Regions from separate parts of the Pannonibacter tanglangensis genome, predicted to be linked through region 2. Evidence: predicted binding sites of a transcription regulator. Region 2 holds the regulator's gene; the other holds the start of a gene.
The links. Region 2 encodes LexA, which represses DNA repair genes until DNA is damaged. Its sites were predicted from a motif close to TGTTCNNNNTGTGTTCNG; they were not measured.
Positions count from the first base shown of each region.

Region 1: the regulator LexA is predicted to act here: its motif matches at 4,019-4,036, upstream of GWI72_RS17490 (YifB family Mg chelatase-like AAA ATPase).

Region 1 covers NZ_JAABLQ010000003.1:102,743-109,844, forward strand. The annotation lists gene GWI72_RS17485 (ATP-binding protein) at 1-1,746, opposite strand, end outside; gene GWI72_RS17490 (YifB family Mg chelatase-like AAA ATPase) at 2,439-3,965, opposite strand; gene GWI72_RS17495 (cyclase family protein) at 4,263-5,084, shown strand; gene gshB (glutathione synthase) at 5,154-6,098, opposite strand; gene GWI72_RS17505 (YraN family protein) at 7,083-7,102, opposite strand, start outside.
Region 2 covers NZ_JAABLQ010000001.1:1,481,955-1,489,056, forward strand. The annotation lists gene GWI72_RS06720 (PaaX family transcriptional regulator C-terminal domain-containing protein) at 325-1,260, opposite strand; gene lexA (transcriptional repressor LexA) at 1,459-2,178, shown strand; gene GWI72_RS06730 (ComEC/Rec2 family competence protein) at 2,401-5,757, opposite strand; gene gltX (glutamate--tRNA ligase) at 5,965-7,102, shown strand, end outside.

The DNA of each region.
Region 1 (7,102 bases), on a different contig from region 2:
CGACTGGCTTCGGACGGGCCGGATGAGATAGGCGGCGAATCCGGCCGCGCGAAGCCGCTCGAGACGCTCGCGCTCGGCCGGCGTGATGAAGACAACCGCCGGTGCCCGGCACCCGGCCGCCCGGGCGCCCGCAAGCCACGCAGCGCCATCACTCACCGACCCATGATCAAGACAGACGAGGTCCGCATCGGCGAGCGCCTCGGTCAGACGCGTTGCGCCAGGCTGCAGCCGGTCGACTGCGGCGCCGTGCGCTTCCAGCTGGCGGACAAGCGCTGCCGCTTCCACCGCGCCCGATGACACGACCGCTATGCGACGATGGCGGAGTTCCGGCCACAGGCGGGGCACGGCCGGCACTTCGGGGACCGGCAACCGCACGGTGAAGCGGGCACCGGCGCCCGGAGCGCCATGCGCAGCGATGCTGCCCTGCATCAACGTGACCAGTCTCTGCACGATCGCAAGACCGAGGCCGGTGCCACCATAGCGACGGGCCGGACCGTGGTCGACCTGCTCGAACTCGCCGAAGAGGCGCTCGGCGTCATCGGGAGCAAAGCCGATGCCCGTATCGGCGACATCGAGGACGAGTGTTCCGCCGGAGTGCGCCGGCTCGATGCCGATCTCGACGGCAACCCCTCCCGTCTCGGTGAACTTGACGCCGTTTCCGGCGAGGTTGAACAGGATCTGCCGCAGGCGGCTGGCGTCGACCGTGACCTCGGCGGGCACCTCGGGCGCGAGGGTCAGGACGATGTCCAGGCCCTTGGCCTGGGCTCGCGGGGCCAGAAGCTCGACCACCTGCTCGCACAGCGGGGCCAGCTGCGACGGGGCAGGATTGAGCGTCAGTCGCCCCGCTTCTGCCCGCGAGAAGTCGAGGAGTTCGTCGATGAGCAGCAGGAGCGTCTCGCCGGAGGTCTGCAGGGCATCGGCATAGGCAGTCTGCTCCGGCGTCAACCGCGTGTCGCGCAACAGGGCCGCCATGCCCAGAATGCCGTTGAGCGGGGTCCGGATCTCGTGGCTGACGGTTGCGAGAAACCGGGACTTGGCCTCGCTGGCGCTCTCGGCGCTGTGCCGCGCCGCCAGAAGATCCTCTTCCATCAGGCGCCGGTCGGTCACGTCACGCAACAGGGTCTGGATCTGCGGCTGGTCGGCCTTGCCGTCCCGGACAATGACGTCAAGCCGCGAGAACCAGCGCGGTCCCTGCCGCGTGAGCAGGCGGATGTCTCCGAACACCACATCGCCGACCGGAAGCTCGGCTCCCTCGGGCGCGGCAAGCGGCAGCTCCAGCGGTAGGCCCGGCCTCGGAACGACCGCCGGCTCGAACAGCGCCGAGGCAGCCGGACTGACGTACAGAACCGAGCCCGCCATGTCACGGCGAATGACGACATCGCCGAGGGCCTGCAGGATGCTGGCCTGCCGTTCCACGGCCTCACGCAGTTCCCAGGCTTCATCTTCCAGCCGCTCGACCTGGCGACGCAGACGCTCATGCTCGTCACCGGCCCCGGCTGCTCCCTCGGCTGCTGCTCCGCCGGGCGCCACTGCAGGCCCGGTCTCTGCGGATCGGTCCCGTCGAACATCGTCCCGCCGCAGCACATGGACGGCCAGTGCGCCCCCCAGAAAGGCGAGCGCAACCGCTGCAACGCGGTCAGGTGCGGTGCCGCCGACGAGAAGCAGGGCCGAAACAGGCAGGAGCGGCACCGCCAGCGCAAGGCCAGCGTCCCAAAGGGCAGAACCGGCGCGCCGTGATCCGGGCACGGTCGGCTCCGGTGACGGGCCCTGACCGGTGTCACCGGCTTTCGGGCAGGCGCGGCCGGTGCGTGGTCCCGGTTCGGCCGCTTGCCCATCCGCGACCGCGCCGCCGCCGGAGCTTCCAGCCCGAGACGGTCGGTCCGGACGGGATCCTGCGCCAGCGCCGGCATCTGCCTGATCCCGGGATTCGAGCGGCGATCCAGCGGAGGGCGAGGGCTCGTCGGGTTCATGCCGATCTGGGTTGCGCATGTCTGGCTGCCGGCTGTCGTTCAGCGGGCTGATCGCCGGGATCGCACCGGAATCGACCCGGCTCGCCTCAGACCCGGCGGCGGTCTTCCCGATGGCTCCGGACGACGCAGCAGCCCTGATGTCTGACCCGGATGTCCCCGCAGCCTGTGCGGCAGGCGGGCATTGCTCGAGCGCGTCGGCGTCCGGTTGCCGCTGCCAGTCCTGCTCGCCCCTGCCCGCCATCCCGCCTGCTCCTCGCCCCGGCCGCATGACCGGGTGTCCCGTTCGGTCCGGGTGCCGCACACCGGGTGCCATCCTGACCCGGACCACGTCTGATTCCCGAGGACACAAGAATGCTTGCCAAACCCTTTCCGAATTCCTTCGGCTCAGGATTGGTCGCCGCGGATCAGGATGCCGACCCCTTTCACCTGTCAAAGAACCGGGCGGATGGCCCGTTGGCGGACGGCCCGTCAGGCCGCCTGCCGCAACACGTCTTCGCCGCGCAGGCTGAGCGCCTCGGCCAGATGCAGGCGGGTGACGGATCCGAGGCCGTCAAGATCCGCCAGCGTGCGGCCGAGTTTCAGCACGCGGTGGTAGCCGCGGGCGCTCAGCGCGAGCGAGTTGGCCGCGTCGGTCAGAAAGCTTCGCCCTGCCGGATCCAGACGGCAGACCTCATCGACCAGGCCTGCCGGCAGCTGCGCATTCGTGCGGCTGCCAAGCCCCAGCGCCTCGTAGCGACGCCGCTGCACTTCCCGCGCCACGGCAACACGGGCCCCGACACTGGCCGAGCCTTCGGATGTGCCCGGCGCGAGAAGATCGGCCGCCGTCACGGCCGGCACCTCGATGCGCAGGTCGATCCGGTCAAGGAACGGGCCGGATATGCGGGACTGATACTCGGCCGCGCAGCGTGGTCCGCGCCGGCAGACATGCCCCGGCTCGCCCGCATGGCCACAGCGGCAAGGGTTCATCGCCGCAACCAGCTGGATCCGGGCGGGATAAGTCACCCGGTGATTGGCCCGGGCAATGACCGTCTCGCCGGTCTCGAGCGGCTGCCGCAGACTGTCCAGCACCTGCGGATGGAACTCCGGCAGCTCGTCGAGGAACAGGACACCGTGATGGGCCAGGGAGGCTTCTCCCGGCCTGGCGCGAAGTCCGCCGCCGACGAGCGCCGCCATGGAGGCAGAGTGATGCGGCGCGCGGAAGGGGCGACGGTCGGTGAGGCGGCCATCCCCCAGCTCGCCTGCGAGCGAGGCGATCATCGACACCTCCAGCAACTCCCGCGGGGCGAGCGGCGGCAGCAGGGAGGGCAGACGACTGGCCAGCATCGACTTGCCGGCTCCGGGCGGGCCCACCATCAGCAGGTTGTGGCCGCCGGCGGCCGCGATCTCCAGCGCGCGCTTGGCGCTTTCCTGTCCCTTCACGTCGGCAAGATCGGGCAGGTCAGTGGCGAGCCCGCGCAGCTTCGGTGCCGGGCGGGACAGCACCTGCGTGCCCTTGAAGTGATTGGCCAGCTGGATCAGGGAACGCGGGGCAAGGATGGCCATGTCCGCGTCGGCCCAGGCTGCTTCCGGGCCACAGTCCGCCGGGCAGATAAGCCCCTTGTCGAGCGCGTTGGCTCCGATCGCGGCCGGCAGGACACCGGCCACCGGAGCCAGGCGGCCGTCGAGCCCGAGTTCTCCCAGCACGACGTAATCCTGCAGCATGTCGCCCGGGATCGCGCCGATCGCGGCCATGATGCCGAGCGCGATCGGCAGGTCGTAGTGGGAGCCTTCCTTCGGCAGGTCGGCCGGCGCGAGATTGACCGTCACGCGCTTGGCCGGCAGCGCCAGTCCGGAGGCCAGGAGCGCAGCCCGCACGCGTTCCCGGCTCTCCCCGACCGCCTTGTCAGGCAGGCCGACGATGGTGAAGGCAACCGCCCCCGCCCCGACCATGACCTGGACATCGACCGGCAGCGCCTCGACGCCCTGAAAAGCCACTGTCGTTACGCGACTGACCATGCCAACCTCCCGAAAAAGTCGAGACTGACGATACGACAACCTTTCGGAGAGTCAAGAACGTAAAGAGAACATAAATTCGCTCGGCCCTCTTGCGGTTCCCGCCGATCCGGCGCAGCATGATGGTCGCCGGCCGTTGCGGAAGACAGCGCCGGACCATCGAAACCCGTGTCCCTCCTCGCGCCTGGCCTGTGCTGCAGCGTCACGGCCCGAACCATCGTGGCGACACGGGGGTGAACCCGCGTTGCGCCGGGAGCCGGTCCCGGGCCGACACGACGCGGTCAAACGGGGGAGCCTGCCATGTGTGATGCCTGTGTGATGTCTGCCGTGAAGTCGCGAATGCTGTCGCGCCGCGACATGTTCCGGCTCGCTGCTGGCGCAAGTGTTGCCGCTGCCGTAACGGCGACAAGCGGCGCAATTCCGGCCATGGCGGCGATTCCGACCAAGGTCAGCGACCTGACCCACGAGCTGAGCGAGAGCTTCCCGACATTCTTCGGTCAGCAGCAGTTCTTTGCGACCAAGCTCTTCGACTATGCGAAGGATAAGTTCAACCTTTACGAGTTGCGGGTGAACGAACATACCGGCACTCATGTGGATGCACCGCTACATTTTTCCGCAGATGGCCAGTCCGTGGCCGAGATCCCGGTCGGCAATCTGGTTGCGCCGCTTGCGGTCGTCGACATCCGGGCGCGGGCGGTGGAGAACCCTGACACCCAGCTGACCCCGGACGACCTGAAGGCCTGGATCGCGGCCCACGGCCCGATCCCGGAGGGAGCCTGCGTGGCGATGCTGTCAGGGTGGGACAAGCATGTTGCCAGCCCGAAGTTCCGCAATCCCGACGACAAGGGCGGGATGCATTTCCCGGGGTTTCATGTGGAGGCGGCGGCGATGCTCATCGAGGAGGCCAAGGTCGTCGGCATTGCGGTCGACACCCTGTCCCTCGACTTCGGCGCCTCGCCGGACTTCGCCACACATTACAAGTGGCTGCCGAGCAACCGGTGGGGCATCGAGTGCATCGCCAATCTGGAGCAGCTGCCGCCGACCGGCGCGACGCTCGTCGTCGGCGCGCCGAAACACAAGGGCGGAACGGGAGGACCGGCCCGGGTGCTGGCCCTGGTGTGACCGACACCGGATGCCGGTGAGGCGGGTGGCCGGTTGTACCGCTTACCGTTGCCGGGATCGCGGCCCTGGCTAGCCGCGCCGGCGGGCTTCGATGACGTCCCAGACCCGGACGGCGATGTCGGGACCGCCGAGGCGCTTGACGGCGCGGATGCCGGTCGGAGCGGTGACGTTGATCTCGGTCAGGTTGCCATCGATGACGTCGATGCCGACAAGGAGCAGGCCCCTGGCTTTCAGGGCCGGGCCGATCCGGGCGCAGATCTCGCGCTCGCGGTCGCTGAGATCGGATTCGGCCGGCGAACCGCCGCGCACCATGTTGGAGCGAAGGTCGCCGGGGGCAGGGACACGGTTGACGGCGCCGGCAAACTCGCCGTCGACCAGCAGGATGCGCTTGTCGCCATGCTTGACGTTGGGCAGGAAGCGCTGGATCACCCAGGGCTCGCGGAAGGTGACCGCGAAGAAGTCATAAAGCGAGCCATAGTTCAGGTCGTCCTCGGTGATGCGGAACACCGCCGCGCCTCCATGGCCGAACAGCGGCTTCATGACGATGTCGCCATGCTCGGCCCGGAAGGCATCGATCTCGGCCCGGTCGCGGGTGATCAGCGTCGGGGGCATCAGGTCGGCGAACTCGGTGACGAAGAGCTTTTCCGGGGCGTTGCGCACCTCGGCCGGATTGTTGACGACCAGTGTCTGCGGATGGATCTTTTCCAGAAGATGGGTCGCCGCCACATAGGCCATGTCGAAAGGCGGATCCTGCCGCATCAGGATCACGTCGATCTGCGACAGGTCCCAGCGCTCGGGCGTACCGAGAGTGAAGTGGTTGCCCTTCTCGTCCCGGACGGTCACCGGCTCCAGCGCGGCAAAGACCTTGCCGTCGCGCAGCGCAAGCCGGTCCGGCGTGTAGTGATAAAGCGCATGGCCGCGCGCCTGAGCCTCCAGCATCAGCGCGAAGGCGCTGTCGCCCACGATGTTGATGGACGAGATGTGGTCCATCTGGACCGCGACCTTGAGCGACATGCCAACTCTCCGGAAGGGGCGCCGGAACTTGCCGGCGCGGATCGGGTAGGAGGACATGATATGGGATTTCTGGACCGGCTTGTCCAGAATGACGATGCCGCTGTCGCTGGCCGTCTGAAGACCGGTCCGGGGGCCCACAGGCGGGACGACGGCGGCCCGCCTGCCGCCAGGGTTGCGGGCCGGCTCAGGACCCGGGCCGCGGACGGATGGCAAGCCGGGCGACAAGCTTCAGAAGGGAGCAGGTGACGTGCCGGCCGAGGAACTGGTCGAGGGACTGGTCAAGGGAGGGGCCGAGGGAGGAGCCTTGGAGACCGGTCATCCGGGCCAGACTGCAGGAGCGGCCCGCGGCGTGAACCGGACGCCGGCGCGAGACCTGAACGGGGCTGGAACGAGAGGTGGAACACAGGCCGGCATGAGACAGGGCCGGTCAACCGGGCACTGAACGGAGCGCTCAACCGGGCAACGCCACGGGCAGGCCGGCGGACGAAGCGCGACCGGGCACGGAGGCGGCGGTTTGGGCAGGTAGCCGGCTGGAACAGGCAGCGGTCTGGAGCAGGCGGCGGGTTGAACAGGCGGCGGGTTGAGCAGGTGCTGGATTGGGCAGACTGCGGATCGCGCAGGGCGTGCCCGCGCAGGGCAGGCCGGCGCAGGGCAGGACGGGGAAGAGGGGGATCAACGACAGGCCTGACCGCGCCCGGCGGCGGTCAGGCGGGTGGTGCCGGTGGTGCGCCCGCTCAGCGCGCCGGTACGGCCGCCTGTCGCGGCCTGGACAACGCCAGAACGGGGAGCTCCCGGATCCGGCTCCTCGCGGGTCGCCACTGCACCTGCTTGCAGGGACAACCAGGGGCCGCACCTGAGCCTGCCTGGCACCGGCTGGCACCGCTCGACATCGCCCGGAACCGCCCGGAACCGGCCGGAAACGCCCTGCCGGCGAACACGGGCAAGGTGGGCGGGCGACCGCGCGGGCCTTGGTCCGGAGCCGGATCAGAGGTCGTGGGTGGCCT
Region 2 (7,102 bases):
CATTGTTCCGGCTCGTCTTGTCGCGGCTGCCGCTTGCCCGGCTGCCATTCTGCCGGCTTCCGGTGCGGGCCGCGCGGGCGAGAATTGCCTGCAGGGCCGCCGTTCCGGTGTGCCCGGGTCTGGCCTTGCCTCGCCTCGCTGTGCGTCAAGGTCTTCCCGGCAACCGGCGCGCCGTCTCGATTCCGCCAGAACCGACCCCGGCCACACCCGAACGGAACCGGGCCGTCAGGGTCGTGCAAGGCCGGGTCGTGCAAGGCTGGGACTTGGGCGACCAGGCATCGAGAGGCCGGCCATTGAGAGGCCTGCCATTCAAAAGCTGGGGCGTCAGCCGCCCAGACGGGCGTGCCGCGCCCGCACCCCGGGGGTCACCGCCTCGAGCGCCCCCTCGAGCCCGGTGAAGCTCGACACCTGCGCATCCGCAGCCGGGCTCAGCGCGAGATAGAGGCGGGCGAAGAGCCGCCGCGCCCGGTCGCCCGCCCAGTCCTGCGGCAAGGCCGCGGGCGGCAGGTCCGGGTCCCTCAGGGCCAGCGCGCGAAAGCCGTGGACGAGGAGCAGCCGGGCCGACAGGGCCGTCAGCCCATCCGCGAGCCGGTCACCGGCCGCCAGCAGGTCCGAAAGGCGGCTGAACCGGTCGATGAAGGCGGCATAGCCCGCCTCGAGATCGTCCAGGGCCCAGACCTGCCGCACCGCCGCACGCAGGCTGTCATGCCCCTGCAGGTCGTCGGAGGCGGCCGTGAGCCCGGCCCAGCCGGCGGGAACCGGTCGATGCCCCGCCGCCAGGGCCACCCCCGGCGCCAGCGGCACGAAGCCGCTTGCCCGGTCCGGTGGCTCCCCGGCTGCCGACCCGGCCTGCAGGGCCAGGGTGAAGGTGGCAGGTCCCGAACCATCGCGCGGCAGGGCATAGAGCCGGTCGGCCGCCGCGGCAAACTCCTCATGTGCCGCCGCAGTCAGGCCGTAATAGCCAAGCCGCCCAACCCGCGTGCCTTCCAGCCTGCCGGCAGCCACCAGCCGCGACGCGGCGGTGCGCACCAGCGTCTCGCTGATGCCGACGCGGGCACAGGCCTCGATCACATGCCCGACCCACAGGGAGCCGCCCCGGGGGACGACCACATCGCCATAGAGCGTGACGATGAAGGCCCCGGCCCGCAACGGGCGGCGGGCGGCAAACGCATCGACAAGCGCGGCAACCGCATCGGCGGCGCCGCCCGTCCGGGGCGCGGCGCGCTCCCCCGCTTCGTCGGTGGCGGACTGGTCTGGCATGCGCGGCTCATCCATCTGGCGGCGTCCCGTCGGGACGCCCGGGCGACAACTGCCCCTTCCTACCGGGCCGGAGGCCGTGCGTCCATGACCTCGCCCGCCGGAACATCCCGCTAACCTCACCTTAAGACTTGTGGAACACAGTGTGAACAGGTAACCTGCGTTCATGATTTGTACCGACGCGACCCGAGAGGATTCGCCATGCTGACCCGCAAGCAACATGAACTGCTCATGTTCATCCACGAGAGGCTGAAAGAGACCGGCGTGCCGCCCTCCTTCGACGAGATGAAGGACGCGCTCGACCTCCGGTCGAAGTCGGGCATCCATCGCCTCATCACCGCCCTCGAGGAGCGCGGCTTCATCCGGCGCCTGCCCAACCGGGCGCGGGCCATGGAGGTGGTGCGCCTGCCGGACTCCATGACGCCCGGCCTTGCCGCGCCGCGCGGCAAGGGCTTCGCGCCCTCCGTGATCGAGGGCTCGCTCGGCAAGGCGCAGACGCCGCCACCGCCGCGCGCGGCCGAGCCCGAGATGCCGGCCGGTATCAGCACCATCCCGGTGATGGGCCGGATTGCCGCGGGCGTGCCGATCGAGGCGATCCAGACCCACAGCCACACCATTTCCGTGCCGCAGGACCTGATCGGACGCGGCGAGCACTTCGCACTCGAGGTGCGCGGCGATTCCATGATCGAGGCCGGCATCCTCGATGGCGACACGGTGCTGATCCGGCGCACGGATTCGGCCGAGAGCGGCGACATCGTCGTGGCCCTGGTCGATGACGAGGAAGCGACCCTGAAGCGCCTGCGCAAGAAGGGAGCCTCCATCGCGCTGGAGGCGGCCAATCCGGCCTACGAGACCCGGATCTTCGGTCCCGGCCGCGTGCGCGTGCAGGGCAAGCTGGTCGCGCTGTTCCGGCAGTACTGACGCGCCGCACATACCCCGTTTGCCGACTGGCCTTTGCCATCTGGCGCAGGGCGCGCATGCCTTTACGGTCCGGGATCGGGCCTGTTGCAGTCGGGACCAGATGACGGCCCCGGCGGCCGCTGGTCTGGCCGTGGCAGGTTTGGCGGCAACAGGTGTGGCAGCGGCAGGTGTGCCGGCGACAGGTGTGACTGCGGCGGAGGCTGCCGGTGCCTGCCGGTTGTCTCAGGGGGCCGGGGCGGCGCCGGGATCGCCGTCTGGGTCCGGCGGAGCGGGATCAGGTGGACTGGTATCAGGTGGACTGGTATCAGGCAGAGCGGGATCAGGCAAAGTGGGAGCCGACGGGAGCGGGCCTCCCCGTCCCACGGGCAACTGCCAGGGGCGGTGTCCCGGCGGGCGGCTGTAGGCGATGCGTTCGATCCTGAGTGTCGCCAACCTGGTGACGTCAGGTCTCGAAGGGTCAGGTCTCACAAGTTCAGGTCTCATAAGTTGAGGTCTGGCAAGTTCAGGTCTGGCAGGGTCATGGCCGAGAGGCTGGCTGCGGCCCGGATCGGTCCGGCCGGGGCCAGGCTGGGCCGGATCCGTCTGTCGCGGGTCCGTTTGCATTGGCGCAGTTTGGGCCGGGTGCGTTTGCGCCGGGTCGGTTTGAGCCGGGTCGGTTTGGGCCAGGGCAGTTTGGGTAAGGTCTGTTTGGGCCGGGGCACTGCTGGCCTGCTCCCCTCCCGTCTGATTGGCGTCGGGCAGAGCCGCGTCGTCCGCGAGCCAGATCGCCACGACACCGAGGTCGCGGCGCGACGCATCGAAGATCAGCGGCGCAGCGCATCCGGGCGGTGCGGTCAGTGCCGTGACGAGAATGTCGGCGCGGGCACAGTCGCTTTCCAGCGCCTCAAGCTTGCGGCTCAGCGCAATGCGAAGCGGCGGGGCGTCGGGCTGATCGCTGTCCGGGCCCCGGCCTGCTCCTTCATCCTGGCCTGCTCTTTCATCCTGACCTGCTCCTTGATCCTGGCCTGCCTCTTGGTCCGGGCCAGCACCGGAAGGGCCAGCACCGGCGGGGCCAGAGCGAAGGCCCGGATGGTTTCCAGAACGGGGGCCAGCCACGAGGTCAGCCTGGAGGGCCGTCTGGCGGTCAGCCAGCAGGCCAGCCAGGAGGTCAGTCTGGAGGTCAGTGGGGTGGGCAGCGTGGCTGCCAGTCTGGACGCCCGGAGAGGGACGAGGTCCGGAGCCTCGGTCAGCGCCCGGGCCGAGGGGATTCATAGGGTCCGCGTCCAGCCTTGAGCCAGCCTCCGGGTCAGCCGCGCTGACCGGTGCGGCTCGGGTGGCCGGCGCGCGGGCCGGCGCGCCGACGGGGAGTTCGGCTTTTGCGCTGACTGGGACGCTGATTGGGGCGCCGATTGGGGCCTTGACCGAAAGCCGGGCCGGTTCGCCGAGGGGGGCGCTGGCCGCAGCGATGACGGGGGCGCTCGCCGGGATACTGGTCGAGATGCTGGCCGGGGCGCGTGTCGGGGCGTCGGGGCGCGCACTGCCGGTCGGAGCGGGTCGGCTCTGCCCGGGTGAGTGGGCGTCGATGACGCAGCCGAGCGGGTCGCAGCGCGTTTGCGCCGGGACAGGCCTGTGGGCTGAGAAATGCCGGTCCGCAATGCCCTCTCCGGTCAGCCAGACTTCGGCGGCAAACCCGATGCGGCCGCCATTGACCCGCAACACCCCGTCGGCATCGCGCGCCGCCACCTGGGTGCCCCGTTCGCCGATGTAGAGATCGGGCGGGCGATGCGCGGCCCACAGCACCAGTCCGGCCACGGTCGGCACTGCGGCGAGGAGCCGCCAGCGGCCCTCGGCCAGGAAGCCCCAGAACACGGCCCCCGTGAGCGCCAGCGCCGCTCCGGCGGGAAGCGCTCCGATGACGCCGTCCGTGTCGCTCAGACCTGCGGTGAAGCGGGCGGCCGAGAGCATGATCCCGATGCCCTCGCCCATGACATGCAGCGCCGGTGCGGCAAGGCCGAGAGGCTGCAGCAGGAAGGCCGCGACCCCGGCCGGCATCACCAGAAGCGACACGGCCGGCATGGCGAGCAGGTTGCCGACAAGGCCATAGGGCGACAACCGGTCGAAATGATAGGCCCCGATGACCCCGGTCGCGAGGCCGGCAATGAGCGAGGTGGCCGTAAGGCCGGCAAGCCACAGCCAGAGCCCGCCGAGCACTGCGGCAAGAGGACCGGCCGGCCGGCGTGCCTTGCGCCGGTCCCGGCTCGCCCGGCGATGCCGGCCGTGGTCGTCATAGGCGGCGATCAGGCAGATGACGGCAGCAAAGGACATCTGGAAGCCGGGCGAGAACAGATCCTCCGGCCGCCAGGCCAGCAGAACAAGGGCCGCCAGGGCGACACTGCGCAGGCTGAGCCCCCGCCGGCCGGTCATCAGGCCGATGAAGACAAGCGCGATCATCAGGTAGGACCGCTGGGTCGGAACGCTCGCCCCGGAGAGGAACAGGTAGCAGGTCGCCGCCAGGAGGGCTGCGCCAGCCGCGATCCGGTGCAGCGGCAGGCGCAGCGCGAAGCCCGGGACCAGCGCCAGTCCGGCCAGCACCACCCAGTACATGCCGCCGGCAAACAGCACCATGTGCAGGCCGGAGATCGAGAGCACATGCGACAGGCCGGCCTCCCGCAGGTCGGCATCGGCGGCCTCCGAGATGTGTCCGCGCAGCCCGACGAGGAGGGCGGCGACGATGGCGCTGGCGTCGCCCGGTCCCAGCACGGCCTCCGCCTCGCGGGCAACGGCGTGGCGCAGGCGGTCGACCGCGGCAAGCGCGTCGAGCACCCGGCTGTCGGCGCGCGGCTGCAGCCGTTCGGGCGTGCCGAAGGCAAAGCCGGTCGCCCCGATGCCCTGGTAGAAGGCCGCAAAGGCAAAGTCGTAGCTGCCGGGACGGACCGGACCGGAGGGCGGCAGCAGGCGGGCCGAGAGCCGCAGCCGGTCGCCCGGCAGGAGCCCCTCGCCCTGGCTGCCGCGCTGGCTCAGACGGACCCGGGCGGGCGGCGTCTGCCGGCCGAGCCCGTCCGCCGTCTCCACCGCGAGAACGAGCTGGCTGCCGCTCGCGGTGGGCGTAAGCGAGAGCACCGTCCCGGTCAGGGTCGTGCTGCGGGCCGTCTGCAGGACCGGTGCGGCCACCGTTGCCGTGCGCAGTGCCCCGGCCGCAAGGCCGCAGGCCAGCGCGGCAAGCAGCAGCAGCGGCACACTCGTCCGGCCGCCGAGATGCCGATGGGCGATCCAGGCCGCGAGCGCTCCGGCGAGCCCGAGAAGGACGCCAGGCGCCGGTTCCTGCGGCAGGCTGAAATAGAGGCCGACGCCGGCGGCAAAGGCAAAGGCAACGTGCAGCAGCCGATGGTCTTCCGCCGAGCGTCGCGCGGCCGGCGGAGCGGCGCGGGCATCCGGCGACGGGCGGCGCGGGTTCCACCAGATGCGCAGCGCCCGTGCCGGCGGCCAGGCCCCGGCGGCGGCGCGGGCCCGTGACCGCAATGACCCGGCGGGGGCGTGCGAGGGCTGCGGGGCGTCATCCGCGCGACCGTCTTCCGGGGCTGTCTCCTCGCCCTGACGCATGGATGCCCGCGGACCGGGCTCCCTTTCCGCTGGTGCCGTTGCGGGCGGGACCCGGGTGCAGGTCCGCGTCGGGCCCTGTCCCCTGCCCCGGTCCGGCCGGCGCATGCGGCCGTTTGCCCGTCCGCGCGCCTGTGCTAAACACCGCGACAGTTGCGCGACGGGCCAGCGGCCCTTGCCCCACCTTGACAGAGAACGACTCCCAAGACCATGGCCGACCAGATCGTCACCCGCTTTGCCCCCTCGCCCACCGGCTACCTCCACATCGGCGGCGCCCGCACCGCGCTGTTCAACTGGCTCTATGCCAAGCACACGGGCGGCAAGATGCTGCTGCGCATCGAGGACACGGACCGGGCGCGCTCGACCGAGGCGGCCGTGGCCGCACTGATCGACGGCCTCAACTGGCTCGGCCTTGCCTGGGATGGCGAGCCGGTGTCGCAGTTCGGCCGGGTCAAGCGGCATCAGGAGGTGGTGGCCGAGATGCTGGCCCGCGGCACGGCCTACAAGTGCTACTGCACGCCGCAGGAACTGGACGAGATGCGCGAGAAGGCCCGCGCCGAGGGTCGTCCGCCGCGCTATGACGGGCGCTGGCGGGACCGGGACGCCTCCGAGGCGCCGGCCGGCGTTGCCCCGGCCATCCGCCTGCGCGCGCCGCTCGACGGCGAGACCGTGATCGAGGACCAGGTGCAGGGCCGGGTCGTGTTCCCGAACAAGGACCTGGATGACCTCGTCCTGCTGCGCTCCGACGGCGTGCCGACCTACATGCTGGCGGTGGTGGTCGACGACCATGACATGGGCGTCACCCACATCATCCGCGGCGACGATCACCTGACCAACGCGGCGCGCCAGAAGCTGATCTATCAGGCGATGGACTGGGACGTGCCGGTGATGGCGCATATCCCGCTGATCCATGGTCCGGACGGGGCCAAGCTGTCGAAGCGCCACGGCGCGCTCGGGGCCGAGGCCTACCGCGCCATGGGCTATCTGCCGGCGGCGATGCGCAACTATCTCGCCCGCCTCGGCTGGAGCCATGGCGATGACGAGATCATGTCGACCGAGCAGATGATCGAGTGGTTCGGCCTCGAGGCGATCGGCAAGTCGCCGTCGCGTTTCGACTTCAAGAAGCTCGAGAACCTGAACGGGCATTACATGCGCGCGACGCCCGACGCGGAGCTGCTGGCGCACTGGAAGGCGTGCCTCGCCCATGTCGAGGGCGGGGCGAGCGTGCTGGACTGGATGGCCGGGCCCGGCAACGCCGACAAGGTGCTTGCCGCCCTGCCGGGGCTGAAGGAACGGGCAAAGACGCTGGTCGAGCTGACCGACAGCGCCTCCTACCTGTGGCGCCAGC